3 regions of the Clostridium sp. CM041 genome follow, and region 1 is predicted to be linked to each of the others. Evidence: riboswitches for the same ligand, from Rfam matches in the RefSeq annotation. Region 1 holds a riboswitch; each other region holds the start of a gene.

What was found. Region 1 has a riboswitch for S-adenosylmethionine ahead of ACWJJT_RS08985 (O-acetylhomoserine aminocarboxypropyltransferase/cysteine synthase family protein). Riboswitches for the same ligand answer to the same signal wherever they lie in the genome.
Region 2: linked by a shared signal. The riboswitch ahead of metA (homoserine O-acetyltransferase MetA) and the one ahead of ACWJJT_RS08985 (O-acetylhomoserine aminocarboxypropyltransferase/cysteine synthase family protein) in region 1 are both predicted to bind S-adenosylmethionine.
Region 3: linked by a shared signal. The riboswitch ahead of ACWJJT_RS12905 (methionine ABC transporter ATP-binding protein) and the one ahead of ACWJJT_RS08985 (O-acetylhomoserine aminocarboxypropyltransferase/cysteine synthase family protein) in region 1 are both predicted to bind S-adenosylmethionine.

What each region holds. Positions count from the first base shown of each region.
Region 1 covers NZ_CM143648.1:1,910,357-1,912,628, reverse strand. The annotation lists gene ACWJJT_RS08985 (O-acetylhomoserine aminocarboxypropyltransferase/cysteine synthase family protein) at 1-774, opposite strand, end outside; SAM riboswitch class I at 889-1,000, opposite strand; SAM riboswitch class I at 1,134-1,244, opposite strand; gene ACWJJT_RS08980 (permease prefix domain 1-containing protein) at 1,319-2,272, opposite strand, start outside.
Region 2 covers NZ_CM143648.1:1,776,656-1,778,927, reverse strand. The annotation lists gene metA (homoserine O-acetyltransferase MetA) at 41-958, opposite strand; SAM riboswitch class I at 1,071-1,182, opposite strand; gene ACWJJT_RS08285 (MATE family efflux transporter) at 1,393-2,272, shown strand, end outside.
Region 3 covers NZ_CM143648.1:2,720,950-2,723,221, reverse strand. The annotation lists gene ACWJJT_RS12905 (methionine ABC transporter ATP-binding protein) at 1-990, opposite strand, end outside; SAM riboswitch class I at 1,108-1,211, opposite strand; SAM riboswitch class I at 1,304-1,423, opposite strand; gene ACWJJT_RS12900 (IS30 family transposase) at 1,554-2,272, opposite strand, start outside.

The DNA.
Region 1 (2,272 bases):
TGCTGGAGCATCTAAATTAGCATATACTATTCCATTATAGCTTTTATCCGGAGTTGTAAAATCAGGGAATTTACCGCTAGCTGCCCAATCAAATTTACCAGCATCAACTATAATTCCACCAATAGTAGTTCCATGTCCTCCAATGAACTTTGTTGCTGAATGAATAATTACATCTGCACCATGCTCAATTGGACGGCAAAGGAAGGGAGTTGCAAAGGTATTGTCAATAATAAGGGGTATTTTATTTTCATGAGCAATATCCGCTACTGTCTCTATATCTAGAACATTTATTTTTGGGTTTCCCATTGTTTCAGCATAAAGTGCTTTTGTTTTATTAGAGATAGCTTTTCTAAAATTTTCAGGATCATCTGGATCAACAAATGTTACGTTAATTCCAAGTTTTCTAAGAGTAACATTAAATAGTTCATAAGTACCACCATATAGAGTGCTTGCAGCTACTATTTCATCGCCTGAATTTGCAACATTAAGTATTGCATAGAATGTTGCAGCTATTCCTGAAGCTGTAGCAAGTCCTGCTACTCCGCCTTCAAGAGCGGCTACTCTTTTTTCAAAAACGTCTGTAGTTGGGTTCATTATCCTTGAATATATATTTCCTTCTTCTTTTAATTGAAATAAATTTGCTGCGTGATCTGCATTTTTAAAAACAAAAGATGATGTTTGATAAATTGGGACTGCTCTCGATCCTGTAGTAGGGTCTGGAACCTGCCCTGCATGTACCTGTAAAGTTTCAAAACTTAATTTTCGCTCACTCATATTAATTTCTCCTTTTATAATTATTTTTCAAAAAAAGCTGCTCTCCTATAAGGAAAGCAGCATGATTAATTTTATTAAACAATAAAAAAAATTGTATCATAAAATTTGCTATCGTCCTTATCTTTCAGATTTTACAATCTGATGGAATTGACACCAGTGCACTTCTTTTAAAAATGCTGGTTGTCGGGCATCATCGGGCCAGTCCCTCTGCCGCTCTGGATAAGTTATATTTAGTTGTTAGTATTTAGTACATTATTTATTTAGATTTTTGGGGAAGAAAAAAAGCTACTTTCCTATAAGGAAAGTAGCAATAGTTAACTTTAATAAACAATAAAATTGTATCATAAAATTTGCTAACATCCTTATCTTTCAGATTTTACAATCTGCAGGAATTGACACCACTACATTCGAATAAGAATGCTGGTTGTCGGGCTTCATCGGACCAGTTCCTCTGCCACTCTGGATAAGTTGTATTCAGTTATTAGTATTTAGTATATTACTCATAAAAACAATTGTCAATACTTTTTTAATAGATAAAGTTATTTTAATTATGCTCTTTTATAATACTATATGCTGCACTGAACATGCCAAATAAAATGCCAACGATAGGGAATATAATCCAATTAATGTGCCATAGATTAAAAACTAATCCACTGACAAGGAAGATACAGATTGCTAATGGCCATACGATAGCAGCAACTGCAGCAATAAGTTTATTATCTTCAGTTTTTTCTGTTGTAAAGTTTTTTTCAGTTGTAAAGTCATAAATTTGTAAAAGAATACTAAAACTGTGCTTAATATTTCCAAAATATATAAAGAGGAAAACGGCAATAGCAACCATCATAAGTAAAACAACTAATCCGTAGCTAGATGCATTGTCGCCAAAAGCAGATGATACAAAAAGTGCAACTGGTGATAAGATGCATAGACTTACACCTATTATTACAGATATCATATGCTTTGATGAAAAAGCATTATTTTTTTGATTTACAATTGCTCTTACATGAGGAGGTAAATCAAAACCGCTTTGTAAATATTCGTATTTTTGTAGCTTCATACCGGAATAAATGAATAAAGCTACAGCAGGTGCACATAGTAAGAATAGTGCAATAATACCAAACATATCGCTGAAATCTTTTGAAAAACCTTTACCAATAATGCCACCATCTGTGAGAGTGGTAAGTAATATTAGCATAGCTGTTGCTATAATACATAAAGAAACACCGATACCTACTAATAAGCCAGATTCTTTTTTTGTAGTCATAAAATTATCAGCTTCTTCTTGTGTAATGGTTTTAAGTAGCGCACCATCTTTCATATGTTCGATGCCAAGTTCATCAATTAATTCATCGATATTGCCAAATTCTGAGATTACAATACCAATGGCTTCATTTTCTGATTTTCCATCACTCTTATTCTCATTATATTTTTCTTCCAAATTCCATAATAAATCATTTTTTAATTTTATCGTCTGATTTGTTATTGGTAGGACTTTAAA
Region 2 (2,272 bases), 130 kb from region 1:
TTGGGTCCCTAAGTTACTAGGGGCCCAACTTTTATATGTATTATTCTAGGTACACCAAATTGTAAGGTGTCTCCTGATAAACATAATAATTTAACCAGTTTAAAAAAAGCAAACTTGAGTGACCTCTCCATTTTACGATAGGTATTTTTAATGGATCGTCTTTTGGATAATAATTTTTGGGGACATTTATATTTAAGCCGTTTGCTATATCCCTGTCATATTCATTTTTTAATGTTAATGGATCATACTCTGAATGCCCGGTTATAAAAATTTGTCTTCCCTTTTTTGCTGATACAATGTAAATGCCTGATTCCTCAGATTCTGATAAAATTTCAAGCTCATCTATTTTATCAATATCAACTTTTCTTATTTCAGTATGTCTTGAATGTGGAACATAAAATTCATCATCAAATCCACTCAAAAGTTTAACGTTTTGCTTTGTTATTTTATGTTTAAACACTCCAAATACTTTACTATCAAGTTTATGTTTTTGCACTCCGTAATGATAATGAAGCCCTGCTTGAGCACCCCAACAAATATGCAAGGTAGAGTATACATTGTGAACACTCCATTCCATAATTTTTTTAAGCTCCTCCCAGTAATCCACTTCTTCAAAGGGAATACTTTCAATTGGCGCTCCAGTTATTATCATTCCATCAAATCTAGAATTCTTTATTTCTTCAAAAGTGTTATAAAATTTAATTAAATGTTCCTGCGATATATTTTTACATGCATGGCTTGCAGGGTGAAGAAGAACTATATCAATCTGTAGTGGAGAGTTCCCAAGAAGTCTTAAAATTTGTGTTTCAGTATCGATTTTTGTTGGCATAAGGTTTAAAATCACAATTTTTAAAGGCCGAATATCTTGGTGAAATGCGCAGTCTTCTGTAATAGTAAAAATGTTCTCTTTATTTAAAGTTTTAAACGCTGGAAGATTGTCAGGTATTTTTATTGGCATTTGCATCCTCCTTGTAATTAGGCATCTTATAAAAAAAAGCTGCTTTCCTATAAGGAAAGCAGCGTGATTAACTTTAATAAACAATAAAATTGTATTATAAAATTTGCTATCGTCCTTATCTTTCAGATTTTATAATCTGATGGAATTGACACCATTGCACTCCACTTAAGAATGCTGGTTGTCGGGCATCATCGGGCCAGTCCCTCTGCCGCTCTGGATAAGTTGTATTCAGTTGTTATTGCTTAGTATATTACTCGTAAAAGCAATTGTCAATAGGTAAAAATGTCTTTGTTTTATTTTTGACAATATTGAACATATGTGTTACGATTGCTACTGTTCATCGGAGGGTATATAGATAATTATATGCTGGATAAGATGGTTGGATAAAGCCAACTGCCTTATCCAGCATTTTTTTATTTTAGGAGGCACATATTATGACACAACAGAACATTTTAACAGAAGGAAAGGTTATTATGAAACAAGAGAATACTTTAACAGAGGGTAAGGTTATCCCAACGCTTTTAAAATTTGCATTTCCGTTTCTATTAGCAAGCTTGTTGCAAGCACTCTATGGTGCAGCTGATTTGTTGGTTGTTGGACAGTTTGATAATTCGGCGCAAGTTTCTGCTGTGGCAACAGGAAGCCAGATTATGCAGACAATCACAAGCGTTATCCTTGGATTAACAACTGGAGGTACTATTTTAATTGGCAACTATTTGGGTGCAAAAAAATATAAAGATATTGCAGAGTCAGTTGGAACTATCATTTGTACATTTGGTATAATAGCAGCTGTGTTGACTGTAATTATGGTGGTAATGACAGGTACTATTACAAATTTAATGAATACGCCAACAGAGGCATTTAAATACACAAAAGAATATATTTTTATCTGTTCTTGTGGTATTCCATTTATTATAGGGTACAATGCGTTGAGTGGTATTCTGCGAGGGCTAGGCAATTCAAAAGCACCATTATTCTTTATTGCGGTAGCTTGCGTAACTAATATTATGGTAGATTTAATATTAGTGGGTGGGTTCCATATGGGGGCGCCAGGAGCTGCAATTGCTACTATAGCTGCTCAAGCTATAAGCTTCATAATTGGGGTGCTGTATATAAAAAAGATAGGTTTTAACTTTGAGTTTCATCGTAGTCATATTAGGATTGAAGCAGGAAAAGCAAAGAAGGTATTTAAGCTAGGATTACCAATAGCATTACAGGATGGTTTAATTAATATTTCTTTTATAATAATTACAGCAGTTATTAATGTAATGGGACTTACTGCTTCTGCATCTGTAGGTGTTGTCGAAAAAATAA
Region 3 (2,272 bases), 810 kb from region 1:
CCCCCCTTCATATTCTTCACTCTGCATTGAGCAATCATTGATTTCCCACGCTATTGATCTTTCATCTAAATATCTTAATATTTTTTCTTTATTATCCTCACTTGCATTTATTATGAGACTCCCCATTACGTTATCCCTAAATTTTTCAAGCCTTCCCCATACTATTGAAAAATCAATGTTTAATTCCCTGGCAATGGATGTTATGAGGCAACTCTTAGTAATTTCCTTTGTAAAAAATATTTTAATGTTATATCCCGTGCTAGGTAGTAATTCTTCCTCTCCCATAAGTGTTTTCATTTCCTTTGTTGGCCTAATAAATAGTTCATCGGTAATGCCATGACTTTTGATTTCCCCTCCTTCTAAAAGAATAAATTTATTACAAATTTCTTTTACCACTTCCATCTGATGGGTAACTACAATAATTGTTATATTAAATTTATTATTGATATCTCTTAAAAGTTCTAATATAGATTTTGTAGTTTTAGGATCTAGTGCAGAGGTGGCTTCATCACAAAGTAATATCTTCGGATTAAGTGAAAGCGCTCTTGCAATTCCAACTCTTTGCTTCTGCCCACCGCTAAGTTGTTTTACATTGACGTTTTCCTTATCCTTAAGTCCTACTAACTCTATTAAGCTATCTACTCTTTTTTTAATAAAATTTTTGTCGTTTCCCCATATTTCTAATGGAAATGCTATGTTTTCAAAAACATTTTTACTGTTAATAAGATTAAAACTCTGAAATATTATGCCTACATTTTTCCTAAACTCGCGAAGTTCTTTCAAACTTAGCTGTTTCACCCCTTTTCCCATTATATTAATGGTACCTGTATCATAGGTTTCAAGCCCATTAAAGCATCTAAGTAAAGTGGATTTACCAGCTCCACTGTGACCAATAACACCATAAATATCACCTTCCTCCACTGTAAATGAAACATCATTTAACACTTTAACCGCTGAAAAACTTTTACTTACACCTCGAACTTTAATCATGATATCCCTTCTCCTTTTCGTTTCTTATAATTCATCTTTACCTTTTGATACTTTCTTTAAACATTACTCTAAAAAAATAGAGCCCAAGAATAAACTTGGGCACTACTTCCAAACTTATTCTTATCTTGCAGCAATGCTGCAGGAATTAACACCATGTATCATAATATGATACTGGTTGTCGGGGTTCATAGGGCCAGTCCCTCCACCTCTCTTGATAAGACACTATTAAATTTTATTTACATCTATTCAAAAAACAAAAACCTCTTTCATCATTATATAATGATGAAAGAGGTATAAAATTACAAAGACACCTCTCTCATCTTCCGATAATTTACAATGAAATTAACGCAGGATTTAGCACCTATTCAGACAATAACGTCTGATGGTTGCCGAGATGTCATCGGGCCAGTCCCTCTATCTCTCTTGATGAGAATTAACTTATTTATTAAATTAGATTTATAATATCACTATATGAATGCTATGTAAAGAAGTTTTTATACACTTTCTCCAAACATTGTAGATTGCAATATAAAATGTCCGAAATTTTCACGAAAAATATAATGTTAAGTTGTAATGGTTTTCTGTTCCATCATATTGGCAGATAAACCGTTGAAAATCCTTCTTGGATAATTGTTGATCCAGTGCTGTATTTGCATAATTTGTTTTTTAGAGAATGCTGAAATATCCACACCTTTTGGGATAAATCGTCGTATCATTTTATTGATATTTTCGTTTGTGCCTCGCTCCCATGAACTATATGGGTGAGCATAATACACTTTAGTTCTCTTTCGTTTATTTCTTACTGAGTTCTCAATACCCTCGAAATCAAGGTTCTCACAGCCGTTATCACAGGTGATTGTTTTAAATGTTTTTGAGAATAACATTCCCATTTTACGCTCCAATTTGTCCAATTCTTTCACGACAGCCGCCTGTGATTTAGATGGTATTTTAAAGACTAACTCCTTACGAGTTACTCTTTCACTTAACACCATTAAGACAGTTTTTGTACCCTGTTTGCCAACTACAGTGTCCATTTCCCAATGGCCTATCTCATCACGTGCAGCTACCGCTGCAGGTCTCTCCGATATGCTAGTTCCTTTGGTATTGTTATACGCTGATCTTATTTTTTTATAGTTTCTCTTTTTAGCATTCTTTTTAACAGGCAGATCTTTGTTACTTATATTTAAAAACAAATTATTATCCAAATAGTTATACACAGTTTTGAAGCAAATAGTTGTTTCAAATTGTAGATTTTTATTTGTGATATTTTGAATAGCTGCAT